2 regions of the Paenibacillus sp. MY03 genome follow, and region 2 is predicted to be linked to the other one. Evidence: riboswitches for the same ligand, from Rfam matches in the RefSeq annotation. Region 2 holds a riboswitch; the other holds the start of a gene.
What was found. A riboswitch is a leader RNA that binds a small molecule or an ion and turns the genes downstream of it on or off. The one in region 2 is predicted to bind thiamine pyrophosphate.
Positions count from the first base shown of each region.

Region 1: linked by a shared signal. The riboswitch ahead of thiC (phosphomethylpyrimidine synthase ThiC) and the one ahead of B1748_RS10300 (ABC transporter substrate-binding protein) in region 2 are both predicted to bind thiamine pyrophosphate.

Region 1 covers NZ_MXQD01000050.1:24,472-32,446, reverse strand. Annotated here, with positions in the region: gene B1748_RS29400 (ThiF family adenylyltransferase) at 1-326, opposite strand, end outside; gene thiC (phosphomethylpyrimidine synthase ThiC) at 319-2,082, opposite strand; TPP riboswitch at 2,242-2,344, opposite strand; gene ytvI (sporulation integral membrane protein YtvI) at 2,402-3,433, opposite strand; gene yfkAB (radical SAM/CxCxxxxC motif protein YfkAB) at 3,460-4,617, opposite strand; gene B1748_RS29380 (HD-GYP domain-containing protein) at 4,972-6,090, opposite strand; gene B1748_RS29375 (bifunctional metallophosphatase/5'-nucleotidase) at 6,248-7,672, opposite strand; gene moaA (GTP 3',8-cyclase MoaA) at 7,676-7,975, opposite strand, start outside.
Region 2 covers NZ_MXQD01000008.1:249,240-257,214, forward strand. Annotated here, with positions in the region: gene B1748_RS10285 (spore germination protein) at 1-1,385, shown strand, start outside; gene B1748_RS10290 (Ger(x)C family spore germination protein) at 1,398-2,606, shown strand; gene B1748_RS10295 (GerAB/ArcD/ProY family transporter) at 2,642-3,736, shown strand; TPP riboswitch at 3,812-3,920, shown strand; gene B1748_RS10300 (ABC transporter substrate-binding protein) at 4,090-5,115, shown strand; gene B1748_RS10305 (thiamine-binding protein) at 5,212-5,514, shown strand; gene B1748_RS10310 (ABC transporter permease) at 5,504-6,307, shown strand; gene B1748_RS10315 (ABC transporter ATP-binding protein) at 6,297-7,061, shown strand; gene B1748_RS10320 (TatD family hydrolase) at 7,054-7,857, shown strand.

The DNA.
Region 1 (7,975 bases), on a different contig from region 2:
TCGAAAAGCGTCTGGCGATGCAGATTGCTAAACTCCACGTAATCCCTGTCTACTATCACGATTCTTCCAACGCCGGCCCTGGCCATATGCTGGGCGAGCGAAGCGCCGAGCGCTCCGCAGCCTGCAATCAACACGCTGGCTTCGCGGAGGCGAAGCTGCCCGGCCTCGCCGATCGGCGCGAAACGGATTTGGCGGGAATAACGTTCCCTCCAGCTCGCGCGAAGACCGTCCTCCGACGTCGCGCTCGAGCCGGCCGGCTGCCCCCCGGGGCCGGCAATGGCAGCGGGAGCTCCGCTTCCTTCTCCGCCGGCCATCCCGTCACGCATAGATTTCGTTGCCTCCGGCCTTAAATGCGGCGGACTTCTCCTTGAGCCCCGCTTCGATCGCTTCCTCCGTATCGAGACCGTTCTGCGCCGCATATTCCCGGATGTCCTGCGTGATGCGCATGCTGCAAAATTTGGGACCGCACATGGAGCAGAAATGCGCCGACTTGGCCGCTTCGGCCGGCAGCGTCTCGTCGTGGTACGACATCGCCCGCTCGGGATCAAGCGATAGATGGAACTGATCGCGCCAGCGGAACTCAAAGCGCGCTTTGGAGAGTGCATCGTCCCGCAGCTTCGCGCGAGGATGGCCTTTGGCCAAATCCGCCGCGTGGGCAGCGATTTTGTAAGTGATAACGCCTTCCTTGACATCTTCCTTGTTCGGCAGCCCCAGATGCTCTTTCGGCGTTACGTAGCAGAGCATCGCCGTGCCGAACCAGCCGATCATCGCCGCTCCGATCGCGGACGTAATATGGTCGTAGCCCGGCGCGATGTCGGTCGTCAGCGGACCCAGCGTGTAGAACGGCGCTTCGTCGCATACTTCCAGTTGGCGGTCCATGTTTTCTTTGATCAAATGCATCGGTACATGCCCGGGACCTTCAATCATCACTTGCACGTCATGTTTCCAGGCAATCTTCGTCAGCTCTCCCAGCGTATCGAGCTCCGCGAATTGCGCATCGTCGTTGGCATCCGCGATGGAGCCTGGCCGCAAGCCGTCGCCAAGCGAAAACGACACGTCGTAACGCTTCATGATGAGGCAGATTTCTTCGAAGTGCGTATACAGGAAGTTCTCCTTGTGATGAGCCAGACACCAGGCTGCCATAATAGAGCCGCCGCGAGATACGATCCCCGTTACGCGCTTGGCCGTCAGCGGGATGTACCGAAGCAATACGCCCGCATGGATCGTGAAGTAGTCGACGCCTTGCTCCGCCTGCTCGATCAAGGTATCTCTAAATACCTCCCAGCTGAGATCCTCCGCTTTGCCGTTCACCTTCTCTAGCGCCTGATAGATCGGCACGGTCCCTACCGGAACCGGCGAATTGCGCACGATCCATTCCCGGGTCGTATGGATGTTCTTGCCTGTCGACAGATCCATGATCGTATCGGCTCCCCATCTGGTCGCCCACGTCATCTTCTCTACCTCTTCCTCAATGGAGGAGGCAACGGCGGAGTTGCCGATGTTGGCATTGATCTTTACATGGAACCCTCGTCCGATAATCATCGGCTCGCATTCGGGATGATTGATGTTCGCGGGGATAATAGCCCGCCCCCTTGCCACTTCGTCCCTTACGAATTCCGGCTCCATCCCTTCGCGTATCGCGATGTACTCCATCTCCGGCGTAACGATGCCTTGTCTGGCGTAGTGAAGCTGCGTCACATTGCGTCCTTCCTTCGCCCGAAGCGGCTTGCGATCCAGGTTCGGAAATACCTCGGCGCCTCTCGTCCTGGCTCTCTCCTCGGATACGAAGCCGTTGTCCTCGGGCTTCACCTCGCGTCCTTCATATCGCTCGACATCCTCGCGATCCACGATCCATGTTTCACGAAGCGGCGGCAGCCCCTTTCTGACGTCGGCCCGGTAGCCCGTATCCGTATATGGACCGCTCGCATCGTAGACGAGCACCGGCTCGTTCGGAGTCTCCTCTCCGCTTCTCGACTGGCTCGGAGTCAGCGCTATCTCGCGCATCGGCACGCGAATGGAAGAATGACTCCCTTCTACATAGACCTTGCGGCTTCCCGGCAATGGCGTTGTCATAATCGGCATAACAAAAAACCTCCTCATGGAATTTGTGGAATTCCACCTGGAGGCATACTCAACATATAAGAAAGTTAATGGTCGACGCCACTCACGCAAACGCGCAATGACGTTGATACTTAGGCTTGCACAAAGCCGTCGAAGTTGCCTTCGGCGACCGGCAAGCCGGTATCCTATGTCCCACTTTCCTACGCTGGCATGACCCAGATCAGGTTCAAAGGGACCAAAGCAATCGCTTTATCTCAGCCTTTCGGCGCCCCTAGTGGATTTCCTTGTTTGACTATACTTCGTGCTCGCTGCTCCTGTCAACCCTAACTTCCCCAAATACTTACAGCTTGATCTTCTGCTGGAACAGTCCCGCTTGCCTTGCCGCCATATAAATAATGACGACGAGCGGACCGATAAATACGCCGATAACGCCGACAAGCTTAAAGCCTACATAGAGGCTGATCAGTGCCGGAAGCGCGCCGATACCGACGGAATCTCCCAGAATTTTCGGTTCCACGATGCGGCGGAATACCGTAATGACGAGGAACAACACAATCAGCCCGATGCCGGTATAGATATCGCCCGTCAGCAGCAGATACGATGCCCATGGAACAAGCACGGAGCCTGTGCCCAAAATAGGCAAAATATCCACAATAATGATGAGCAGCGCGATAGCCATAGGATATTTGATGCCAAGTATGAGCAATCCGATCAGTGAAAGTATGTAGGTCATGCCGCTAAGAATAATCTGGGAGCGCAGGAAGCCGAAGATCGACTTGCGCAGATTGTTCAGCACCTGGTCCACTTGGGAACGCGACGATTCGTCGAAGAAGGACAAGACGGATGCCTTCATCGTATTAAGGCTAAAGCTGAACATGTAGACGGCAACCAGGAAGACGATAAAGAAGATGAACATGCCCGGGAGCGTCGAAGCGAAGCCCAAGACCGTCGATGACAGCTTGCCTACCATCGAAGTAATCGTGTTCGTTAGGCTCATCAGATATTCTTCCAGCGTCGCGATGGCGTCTGGAGGAAGATTCTGGTACAGCCCTCTGGCGTCAACGAGCAGATTGTCGACAAAAGTGCTTGCATTTTCGAAGTAATTCGGCACTTTCTCCAGAAATGCAATCAGCTCTGCGATAATCTTCATTCCCAGCAACACGATGAGACCGACGAGAATGACCGTAAACAATGTACTGGATATGACGGCGGACACCAGCCGGTTGAGCCGGAATCGCTTCATCAGGAATACGGTCAGCGGCTCCAGAAAGATCGCTACGATCAATGCAAGCAAGAACGGCGCGCCTACGGTGAACATCAAATAAATAAGCAGCAAACCTACCGCGATAAGCACGATTGTCCTTATAGACATGCGGGTTATCCCTCCTTCCTCTATTTCTATTCAAGCTTGGCTTCGCGCATGTGGAAATCGACGTCGCCGTAATACATATCCTTTACTAGCAGGTTGGGACCGCAGCAAGCGGCTGCGGGACAATAACAATTTACGCTTCGCGCGAGCTTGTGATCCAGCCACTTGCCGAATACGTCGTCGAGGCGGGACGTCGAGATATTGCCGAACGCCGGCACGTCGGAGAAGTCGGTGACGAACACGTCGCCCGTGAACAAGTTGACGTTGAGACGGTTCCGTCCGTCGGGATCGTTCCTGACCGTCACGTTAGGCTCGCCCGCCAATCTTCTGAGCAGTCTACGATCCTCTGCATCGTCGCTGCATTGGTAGAAAGGCAACGTGCCGAACAGCATCCAGACCGACGGATCGCGGCGATCCAGCAGCAGTTCTACCGCTTTGCGCATCTGCTCCTTCGTAATGACGGGCAGATCGCGGGCGAATGAGCTTGGGTACATGGGATGAACCTCATGACGCTGACAGCCCATTTCAAGAATCAGCTCATGAATTTGATCGATCTTTTCATGCGTCCGATAATTGATCATGGATTCGGCGGACACGAGCACGCCTGCATCGCTGAGCCGCTTGGCGTTGTCGATCATTCGTGCGTACAGCTTGGCTGCCGCTTCCTTGGAGACGGCATGACCCGCTTTGGCGAAGCCGATCTCATGGAAGTCCTGCGCCGACGTGTAGTTAAACGAGATATGCATAACGTCGAGGTAAGGAGCCAAAAGCTCGTACCTGTTATAAGGCAAAGTTACATTGGAGTTAATCTGCGAGCGAACGCCCCGGCTTCTCGCGTATTGCAGAAGCGGCAGCATATATTCCTTGACGGTACGTTCCGAGAAGGTGGGCTCGCCGCCCGTAATGCTGATCGTCTGCAGATGCTCGACCTCGTCCAGACGGCGCAGCATGTTGTCCAGCGGAATTTTGGCTGGCTCCATCATGACCAGCGTATCGCCTACGGCACAGTGCTCGCAGCGCATATTGCATAAATTCGTAACCGTCATCTCCACGCTTGTCAGTACATGGCGACCGAATTGCTTAAGCGAGTTAAGCGGATCCCAAGGGTCATTGGAGGGAGTCAAAGGAGGCAGTATGTCGCGGGATGTCATGCCCAAATGCGGCCATGTCGTATCCAGCTTGTTCATCGGTTTCATCAGCTTTCAGCACCTAACTTCCGTTCTAGAGGTTGTTGAGAAATCCTCTATCGAAGCCTTTCAAGATGAGCGACCACGATTAAAGGTTGGATTTATCGCCAAATTGAATTTTGGTTTTCGAATGCTCAAAAACTAATAAATTCTATTGTGGTCAAAAAGTCCGCTTGCCATCATATCTTCTATTATTGTAATGTGAGATGTTTGAGGAAGCAAATAAAATGGTGTAAAAACGTCGCCCGGATGGACTTCATCCAAGAGCCGACAGAAAAAAGAGGCCTTGCGGGCCTCTTGAAACAACCATCGCTGCATTGCGGTAAATGCAAGCATCAATGGCTCGGGGTTCAGTTAAATGCCTGACACAAGCGGCACGTCCGTCTCTTCGTCGTTTACTCCGACGATCATGACTGTAAGCTGCTTGGACAGATCGATCTCGTACGGCGCCTTAAGCTCTTCTCCCGCTTCGTTGCTGAGGACTCGTACCACAGGGCGGTGCGGGTAGGAGGAATTTAGATCTACGACGATGCCTCGCTCACCCGTCATTAATCGGACGGACATGCCGATGGGATAGATCGCCACCTTGTCCCGGAACAGCTGCAGCATCCGCTGCTCGTACAAAGTGCCCGTGCCCGCGTACAACCGCTCCATCGCATCATGCGGCAGCATCGGAGACCGGTACACGCGGTTAGTCGTCATGGCGTCGTAAGAATCGACCAGGCCGATCCACTTCGCGTAGTCATGAATTTCATTGCCCTTGATGCCTCGCGGATATCCGCTGCCGTCCAGTCGCTCATGATGCTGGAAGGCGCAATGCGCCACGAGAAGCGACAAGTTCGGCTGATCCTTTAACATTTCATAACCGAGCTGAGGGTGACGCTTCATAAGTTCGAATTCTTCTCTGGTCAGCTGATCCGGCTTCTTTAGTACATTGACGTTAATCTGCGTCTTGCCAATATCATGCAGCAGAGCTCCGAGACCAAGGGTCGTCAGTTCGTCGCGCGAGTAACCGCTCGACATGCCTAGTAGCGTCGAGTATACGCAAACGTTCAGCGAATGCTGGAACAGATAATGATCGACTGTTCCCATGTTCATAAGCATGATCATGGCATCTTCCTGATTGGACAGATCATCTATAATTAAGTTCATCATCGCTTTAAAGGGCTGGGCGATATAGGGGTAGGCGGAGCCCTTTTTCCTATTAGGCCGCTCCATCAGCGTGCGGAAATTCGTACGGATTTCTTTAACCGCCATTCGGAACGTATCTTCGCGGATCAGGGTGGGGGGATTAATATCCTCCGTTCGCGCATCTTCGATGTATACGTATTGAACCCCGCATTCGGCAAGCCTCGTGATTAGCCGGCTGGTAAGCTCCATCCTCTCGCCAAGCAGCACGATGCCGTCTTCCGAAAATATTCTCTTGGCCAGTCTCATTCCCGGCTTGCACTGCATAATGGATAGCAAACGCATTTTCTCGGTCCTTCCCCGCTGTGACGTCCCTAACTATACATATCGGAAATACGATCTTGTATTGTTAATTTACGTGAAAATGCGAATTTTCGCAACCATAATATGCTAATTGTTCGACAAAAAACTCCGAAATTTTCTAAAATGTGACGACATAAGCTTACAAACGATGCCAACGTTTCTCTTTGCAGCTCCTCAGCGAAGGCTCGGAGCTTAATTCCCGCTCCAGCACATCGCGGATGAACTCCGGCAAATAATAGCGATAACTCTCCGCCTCGGCCAAAGACTCGTAGCCCACCTTAAAGCTGAACATATCAATCGAGCCTACCTCATAGAGCCTTCCGTCCTCCAGGAGCGAGCCGTTTACTCGCGCTTCGACGATACGATCCATCGGCTCCCGGCGCATGTCGAATTCCACCGTCATGCCGTCAATTGCAAGGCCTCCGAGCACCTCACCCCGAAAGCCAAAGCCTTTGATCGGCTTGGAAGCGAATTCCTCCTGGAGCGATTGCTCCAGCGCCGTCCTCAGCTTGGACCCGGCGATGGTCATCAGGCACGGATTAATCGGCGAAGGACAGATGGCATGAAGCTCTCCGGCGGTTACTTCCCCAATCGCGAGACCGCCAAGCAGCTGTCCTGCGTTAACAATCCCGATCTCGGCATTTGTCCATCGCCTGATGCCGATCGCGAGCAGATTGGAAAGCGGATTTTCGCGTCCCGGATGAGACGGTAGAGGTTCGTTGAGAAAGGCGGCCACTCGTCCCAGACTGACGCGGCTGGATTCGCGGAACTCGTGGATAATATCCTCCGCCGCAGGTCTCTCGGCGTAGGCGCCGGTGGGAATGGCTTGCCCGCGCAGCAAGGGCTCGGACCGGGCTTCATCCCAGCCAATCTCGATGCGTCCGACGTATTCGCCGAACTTCCCAGCTGCCGCGATCATAACTCCGTTAACGATAAGCGGCACTTCCAGCAGATGGTGCGTATGTCCGCCCAGAATAAGATGGATGCCCGGAACTTCTTCCGCCAGCTTTTGATCGAATCGAATGCCGAGATGCGATAATACGACGACAACGTCAGCTCTACCCTGCAGCCGCTCCGCTTCGGCACGAATCGCCTCCATGGGCTCAGTCGCCTTCCAGCCCAGCAGCTCATAGAACTGGCCGAAAGCGGCCGTAGCGCCGATAAGGCCGATCCGGAGACCGTTCTTGACGATAATCCGGCTGGGGCACAGCCACTCTGGGCGTTCCCCCGTCTCCAGCGTGAGCAGATTGGCACAGACGACGCTAAACTCCGACACGGGGGCGTACAGCTGTTCCAACGTCTCCGGCGTATAGGTCAGTCCCTCGTTGTTGCCCAGCGTAACTGCCTCGTAACCGGCCTCCTGCAGAAGTCTGATATTAACCTCTCCGTCGCTGCCTTCCGTCTCTTGTCTCATCCGATCCATATGATCGCCGCAGTCTACCGCAAGCACGCGGTCCGCTCCCCATGTTCTTCGCTCCTCGGCGATCATGGTCGAAATTCGCGCTGCGTTCTCCAGCCGGCTATGAATGTCATTGCTGTGCATGAGCACAACTTTTATCTCCATACCTTATCCTCCGATTTGCGACATGCGTCGTTCCGTCGGCACATGAGATTGCGCCGAATTCGCCAGCTTCGCGGCCATCTCGTGATTCTCCGGCTTAATATCCAGCGCTTTGTAATACAATTGCTTTATGGCATCCGGATCCCCGAGCGCTTCCTTAACGTTAAGCTCATCCACCCAGTACAGACAAGGTTTTAGATTGCCATCAGCCGTTAACCTCAGACGATTGCAGTTGCTGCAGAAGTGGTCGCTGATGGGATGGATCAAGCCAAAGGAGCCGACAGCCCCTGCCATCTGCCAATCGTC
Region 2 (7,975 bases):
GAATCGTTGACGAGTCGACGATTAATGAATCTGTGCTTAGTCCGCTCATGTCCATGCAGCTTCCGAAGCCCGCCGGCAAAGAGGAGCCCGGGTTGCTGGAGGCTCTCCGGACAAGCATCTTATCCGTCGGTCAGGTAAAAGACGTGTTGATGCTGGAAGAGGCGATCCAACTCATGACCGGAGGCATGTGCTTGATCGCGGCGGAAGGCCATGCGGCCGTGCTTATGGCAGGCGTAGGCGGAGGCGAGCAGCGGTCGGTCGACAGCGCGCTGACGCAGACGGTCATTCGCGGTCCGCAGCGGGGGTTCGTAGAGGATTTAAATACAAACGTCAGCTTAATCAGACGTATTATTCGTTCTCCTAACTTGCATGTGCAAACGCACAAAATAGGGAGCGAGACTCACACGGATGTAGCAGTCCTCTATATGAACGGGATCGCGGACGAGGCAGTCGTCAAGGAGGTGTACCGGCGGCTCGCCGATATCGAGATCGACGGCGTGCTTGAGAGCGGTTATATCGAAGAGTTTATCCAGGACGAAACGTTTACGCTGTTCCCTACGCTTATGAACACGGAGCGTCCCGATACGGTAGCCGCATCCTTGCTGGAGGGCAGGGTTGCAATTGTCGTAGAAGGCACTCCGATCGCGCTGATTGCGCCCATTACGTTATTCAACTTCTTCCAGTCGACGGAAGATTACTACCATAGGTTTGACATCGCTTCGTTCGTCAGGATGATTCGTTATGGGGCCTATGCGGTGTCCATGTTGCTCCCCGCGCTCTATATTGCGGTGACGACCTTTCATCAGGAGTTGCTGCCCACAACTTTGCTCATCAGCTTGGCTGCCCAGAGGGAGGGGGTTCCGTTCCCGGGTCTCGTGGAGGCGCTGCTTATGGTGCTTGCCTTCGAGGTGCTGAGCGAAGCCGGATTTCGCATGCCGAGAGCGATCGGCTCTGCCATCTCCATAATCGGAGCGCTAGTGCTTGGACAAGCGGCAGTGCAGGCGGGAATCGTCTCGGCAGGCATCGTCATTGTCGTATCCTTTACGGCGATCGCAAGCTTCGTCATGCCGGAATTCAACATTGCCGCGACGTCCCGCATCATCCGGTTCGGATTGATGCTTGTGGCCGGGTTTCTCGGTTTTTTCGGCCTTTTTATCGCCATATTGTTCATTCTGGTTCACCTTGCTTCGCTGCGCTCCTTCGGAGTGCCCTACATGTCGCCCGTGGCTCCCGGAGCCAGCTTCAGAGGCTTATGGCGAGACGTATTCGTACGAATCCCATGGTGGGCCATCGTGCTTCGTCCCCAGGATCTGAAGCTGCGTAATCCCAAGCGAATGAAACGCTCGAAGAGACCGATTGCACAAAGGCAAATCAAAAAGCCGTAAGGAGGGAGTGCGTTGAAGACGATTAGGGCGGTGCTTCTGCTAGTCGTACTGGCCACTCTGCCGGGCTGTGGAAACCGGGCGGAGCATAACGAAATTGCGATCGTATCCGCGACGGGCGTCGATTGGGAGGATGGCGAGTGGGTGCTGACCTACCAGATCATCATCCCGAAGGCGATATCCGGCCATTCTGGCGGGAGCAATGGAGCGGCAATCAACGTCTTCTCCTCGCGAGCGGAGAACTTCCGGTCTGCGATTAGCAAGGCGAGTCAGGAGACGTCCAGGCGGCTGTATTTCTCGCATAACCAGATTGTAATTGTGGGACAGGATGCCGCTCGCAAGGGGCTGGGGCAGCTGCTGGAAACGTACCTTCGCAATCTTGATTCCAGAGAGAACGTCAACGTATTTTTGTCCAAAAGCAACGCGCGCCAATTGCTCGAGCAATTGATGCCGTTCGAACAGAATCCCGGCGAAGCTATCCACCGGATGATCGGCAACGAGGAGGCGAACAACTCTTCGTTCCGCCAAATGACGATCAACGATGTCCTGATGGATTTGTTCAGCAGCGTGCAGGCCACCGGTCTTCCCGTGCTCTCCCAGGTAGAAATGGAGGGCGGCACGGAACGCGGTCAGCAGCTGGGACAGTCGTCTTCGCCATCGAAGATCCGGCTGAGCGAGCTGGGGCTCATCGTGGGAGATAAGCTGGTGGGATGGGTGGATAATCGGGAAAGCAGCGGCATTAATTGGCTAAACAATACGGTCGACAGGACGACGGTCGGCTTCGCGTGCTCGGATCGAAAGTCCGCCAAAAAGGATTCCTCCATCCGCGTCGTGCGGGCGGAGTCGAAACGGACCCCAAGCTACAAGGACGGCAAATGGCGAATCGACGTGGACATCAAGGCCGAGGGCTCGCTGCTGGAGTACAATTGCAAGGGCGATATTAGCAAGCCGGATAAGATCGAAGCAATCGAGCGGAAAATCGAGGAGGAAATCCGTTCCACCGCCTTGAGCGGCTGGAGAGCGATCAGCGCGAGCAAAGCGGATGTCGTCGGCTTCGGCAATCTCATTCACAAAAAATATCCGAAGTTATGGAAGCAGGAAGTCTCGAACTGGAGAGAGACTTTCCCGGCGACGACAGTATCGGTTAATGTGTCCTTCAAACTGTCCACGACCGGATCAAGCGGCAACAACTTTAAGCAAATACAGGAGGATACTGGTAAGTAGCGAGGCGCCGGAATCGAATGAAGGGAGGAAAGGCTTTGCGACAGCAAATCGGCAAGAGTCAGCTTGCGCTGCTGATTATTTTGTTCCTGATCGGCAGCACGCCGCTGTTCGAGCTTGGCATCAAAGCGAAACAAGACTCATGGATCGCCATGGCAATTGCCGCGGCGACGGGACTTCTATTGACGACCATTTATCTGTTTATTCAGCGAAGAGCGCCGGAAGCTGACCTTGGGGAACTGTTGAAAATCCATTTCGGCAAACCGATCGGCGCCGCGCTGGGCTGCGTTTTTGCGTTGTGGTTCGCTTACGAATGTATGAGGAACGTACGGGATGTCGGCGAGCTGACGACCGCCGCCCTGCTGCAATTTACGCCGCAATGGGCGATTATGCTGTGCATCCTGCTTGTTGCGGCTTATACGGCTAGCAAAGGCGTGGAAGTATTCGTTCGGGTCGTGCAGATGTTGTTCCCGATTGCTGCCGGTAGCTACCTCATCATTGTATTCCTGCTGTTCTTCAGCGGCGTCGTGAAACTGGACCAGATCTTTCCGATCATGGAAAATGGACCTATGCCCGTACTCCAAGCGGCTTTTCCTGATCTTATTTCCTTTCCGTTCGGACAGCTCTTCGTCATGTTCGTTTTCTGGAGCCTGGTCAATGAAAAAAAATCGATAACCAAAATGACGATATGGTCGCAAGGCGGCGTATCCCTGTTCCTTATCTTCATGAATATGCTGATTCTATGCGTGCTGGGTCCGGCGTTGGCCGGCGCTACCTCATTGCCGCTGCTGCAAGCTGTGCAACTGATCCGGCTGGCCAATTTCCTGGAACGCCTAGACGTCATCGTGACCTTGCTTCTGTTTATCGGACTGTACGTGAAGATAACGGCTCTGTACCTTGCTTCCGTGTTCGTCTTTCACAGCTCGACAGGCATCGAGACCCGTAATCTGCTGCTTCCCGTCGGAGTCGTCGTCTATGCGATGTCGTTTTTGGAGCCCAATCATACGTTTCATATATGGCTGGGACTCGACGTGACGTTGAAGATGATGCCCATCTACCAGGTCGCCATTCCGCTGATCATGGTTGTGATCGGAGTGCGGAAGCGGTATAAAAAGTTGCCGGCGAGCGAATAGAACGATAAACATGGGAAAATAATGCTGGCATTACCCGCGGAGTCTGCTATAATTGGTTACGTAATTGACGAAACCGAATATGCTCCGGGGAGCTGGTTAGGCCGGCTGAGAGGGAATGACAACATTCCGACCCGTATACCTGATCCGGATAATGCCGGCGTAGGAACGTGAAGCGAGCGCTTCTTCATGATTTGGCGTACAGTCGTTGGGACTGCGCGCGAATCGTGATGACAAGCGCGTACCAAGCCGATTGCAACTCGCCCTCCTGAACAGGAGGGCGATTTTTTTTGGAATAAGGGAAAGAGCAGGAACGTCAATCCAGAAGACATAGAAGGCGGAGAGGGGAAGTACACATGCTGCACAAGAAGAAGGGATTATGGGGAAGAGGGCTCACGGCTACGGTGCTGGCCTTGACGTTGACGATCGCCGGCTGCGGCGGCAATGAGCCGGAAGGTGATAGCGGCGCTGGAGGCGAGAAGGAGCTTAAGAAGGTGAAGGTCGTGCTCGATTGGACGCCGAATACGAACCATACGGGATTATATGTCGCTCGGGACAACGGTTTCTTCGAGAAGCACGGCCTGGACGTCGAGATTATTCAGCCGGGACAAGACGGCGCCGATGCGATGGTCGCTTCCGGCGATGCCGCGTTCGGCGTCAGCTACCAGGAGTCGGTCACGATGGCCCGCATCGCTGGCGTGCCGATCGTCTCCATCGCTGCGGTCATTCAGCATAACACCTCGGGTTTCGCCTCGCCGAAGGCGAAAGGCATCGATTCGCCCAAAAAATTCGAAGGACAGCGTTATGGCGGCTGGGGAGCTCCGGTAGAAGAATCCGTCATCGATGCCCTTATGCAGGCGGACGGAGGCGATGTCAGCAAGGTCGACATTATGAGCATCGGCGACAGCGACTTCTTTGCGGCCGTGGAGCGGGATATCGATTTCGCTTGGATCTACTATGCCTGGACTGGCGTCGAGGCAGAGCTGCGCGGCGAAGAGCTGAACATGGTTTATCTGACGGACTACAGCGACAAGCTGGACTATTATACGCCGGTCTTGGTGACGAACGAGGAGCAGATCAAGTCGGATCCCGAGACGGTGAAGGCGTTCGCGGCGGGAGCGGCCGAAGGTTATCAATTCACGATCGACAATCCGGAGGATGCGGCTGAAGTGCTGATCAAGGCGGAGCCGGATCTGAACGCGGATCTTGTGCGTGCCAGCCAGAAGTGGCTCAGTCCGAAGTATCGGGACGACGCGCCGCGCTGGGGCGAGCAGAAGTTGAGCATATGGGAGAATTACGCAAACTGGATGTTCGATCAAGGACTGCTCGAGGGCAAGCTGGAAGCGGAGAAGGCGTTCACGAACGAGTTCCTGCCGGAATAACGGGAGTAACGGGAGCCAGGCATATAAGGACGGATCGGCCAATGGAGCGGATGCTCCGGTCGGATTGAAGATAACTTCGGAGAGGGGAACAAACAGATGGCAAACGCGTTGGTAAGCATTCAAATATTGCCGAGCACGCCGGGAGGGGCAAGCGTCCTTCCTTTCGTGGATCGCGCTATCGATATCATTAAGGATTCGGGCGTACCTTATCGGGTGGCTCCGCTGGAGACGACGATGGAGGGGGAGCTGTCCGAGCTGCTGAACATCGTACAGCTAATGAACGAAGCGATGACGGAGATGGGCTGCGCTTCGGTCATTTCCCAGATTAAAATATATTACAATCCGGAGAATGGCGCCTCCATGGGCCGACTGCTGGAGAAATACCCGGATGGCCAGTAGGAAAAAGTCCGGAACGGGAGCGTGGGCCAAGCTATGGCCGCCTGCGCTTGCACTGGGCGCTCTGATCGCGCTATGGCAGGCATCCGCCTCGCTGGGAATCGTGGATGCCTGGCGCATCCCGGCCCCGTCGGCGGTTGTACTGGAGGCGATCGAGATCTGGCCGCGCCTCATGGCGCATACGTGGGCGACGCTCAAGCTAATGATGCTGGGCTTTACGGGCGGTTCGGCGGCGGGCTTTGCGCTCGCCGCTTTGCTGCATCTGCTGCCGGGAGTGCGCAGAGGCGTCTACCCGCTGCTCATCCTGTCTCAGAACGTGCCGGTCGTCATTTTGGGACCCATCCTGACGATGTTGTTCGGCTATGGCACGCTGCCCAAGACGCTGCTCGTTATGCTCGTCTGTTTTTTTCCCGTATCGGTCGCCATGCTGTCGGGTCTTGCCAGCGCGGATGCCGGACTGCGTCATTATATGCGCATGATCGGAGCGGGCAAAGCGGAGCTGTTCTGGAAGCTGGAGCTTCCCAGCGCCGCCGTTCATCTGTTCTCCGGCCTCAAGATTGCCGCGACGTACAGCATGTTAGGGGCGGTCATCGCCGACATGCTGGCCCCGAAGCTTGGCCTCGGAGGTTTTATGGCTCTGTCCTCGCGCGGCTTTATGCCGGAGCGGGCGTTCGCCGCCGTTATTCTGATCATTATCGTAAGCATGGTCATGTTCGGACTCGTAACGTGGGCGGAACGAATCGTCATTCGCTGGCGTCCGCCGGTCAAGGAAGGGGGAGAGCGGCATGAAGCTTGAAGTAAATGGCGTTGGCATAAGCTTCGGGACAAAGGAAGTGCTGCGCGACCTGACCTTGCGAGTGGAGGACGGAGAGTTCGTCTCGCTGATCGGACCATCAGGCAGCGGCAAAACAACGCTGTTCGGCGTTATTGGCGGGCTTCGGCAACCGGATGCGGGAGAGATCCGCATCGAGGGCCGCATCACGACCGGCGAGCGCGGTCATGTTGCTTATATGCCGCAGCAAGCCGCCCTGCTTCCTTGGAGATCCGTCTCCGGCAATATCGAGATGGCGCTTAAGATCGCCGGCATCGACAAGGGGACGGCGAAGACCATGACGAAGGAATGGCTCTCTCGCGTGGGGCTGGCGGAGTATGCGAGAGCTTATCCGCATGTGCTGTCCGGCGGAATGCAGCAGCGCGTCTCGTTTTTACGTGCGCTTTTGTCGCCGCGTACGCTGATGCTGCTCGACGAACCCTTTGGAGCGCTTGATGCTTTGACGCGGCTTCACATGCAGAAGTGGCTCCTGTCGATCTGGGAGACGCATCGCAAGTCGGTACTGCTCGTCACGCACAGCATCGAAGAGGCGCTTTACCTTTCCGACCGGATTATCGTTTTGTCAGCATCGCCTGCATCCGCGGTAGACGAGATTGTCGTGCCGTTTGAGCGGCCGCGCCGGGAGGATCTGTGGACCGACCCCAGATTTAATGAATTGAAGACCCGCATCTACGGACATCTGCAGGGCGACGGAAAGGCGGTGGATGATCATGTCTGATCGCTTTCCCGTCGTGGACGCTCACCTTCATGTCGACCTTTATCCCCCCGAAAAGCAGGAGGAGCTGCTGGCGGAAGCGTTTAGCCAAGGCGTGGAGACGGTCGTCGCCGTATCGATGGATCTGGCTTCCTCGATCCGAACGCGCGAGTTGGCGCTCCGCCATCGCGGGCGTGTCCATCCCGCCTATGGCTTTCATCCGGAGCAGGAGGCGCCTTCCGAGCTGGAGAGAGAGGAACTGCTGACCTGGATAAGGGAGAGGCATGCGGCGGGCGAGGCATTTGCGATTGGCGAAGTCGGCTTGCCGTATTACAAGCGGACGGAAGCCGAGGAGGCGGGTGAGCCTTTCGACGAGACGCCGTATTTGTTGCTGCTTGAGCGTTTCGTCGCCCTCGCTGCCGAGCTGGATCGCCCGATCGTGCTTCATGCCGTCTACGAGGATGCCGACAAAGCCTGTTCGCTGCTTGAGCAATACGGCGTGAGGAAGGCTCATTTTCACTGGTTCAAGGGCAGCCCGGATACGATGAGACGGATGGCGGAGGCGGGGTATTACATTTCCGTTACGCCGGACATTGCTTACGAGGACGAAATCATCGAGGTCGTTCGTCGTTATCCCGTGGAGCTTATGATGGCGGAGACCGACGGACCATGGCCTTTCGAAGGCCCTTTTAGCGGGAGAGCAACCGTGCCCGAGATGGCTCGGGAGTCCGTGCTCGGCATTGCAAGGGTTAAAGGGATCGCGCCCGAAGAGGCTGCGCGCGGACTGTTTTTACAAAGCAAGAAATTTTATAACTTGTAAGTAGCTTTATGAACAACCTCTTATGATGACGGCTCTTCGTCCAACAGGACGGGGAGCCGTTTCCATTTGCCAAGCCGGCGCATACACAGTTAGGGAGAGCGTAGCAGCCAAAGGAGGT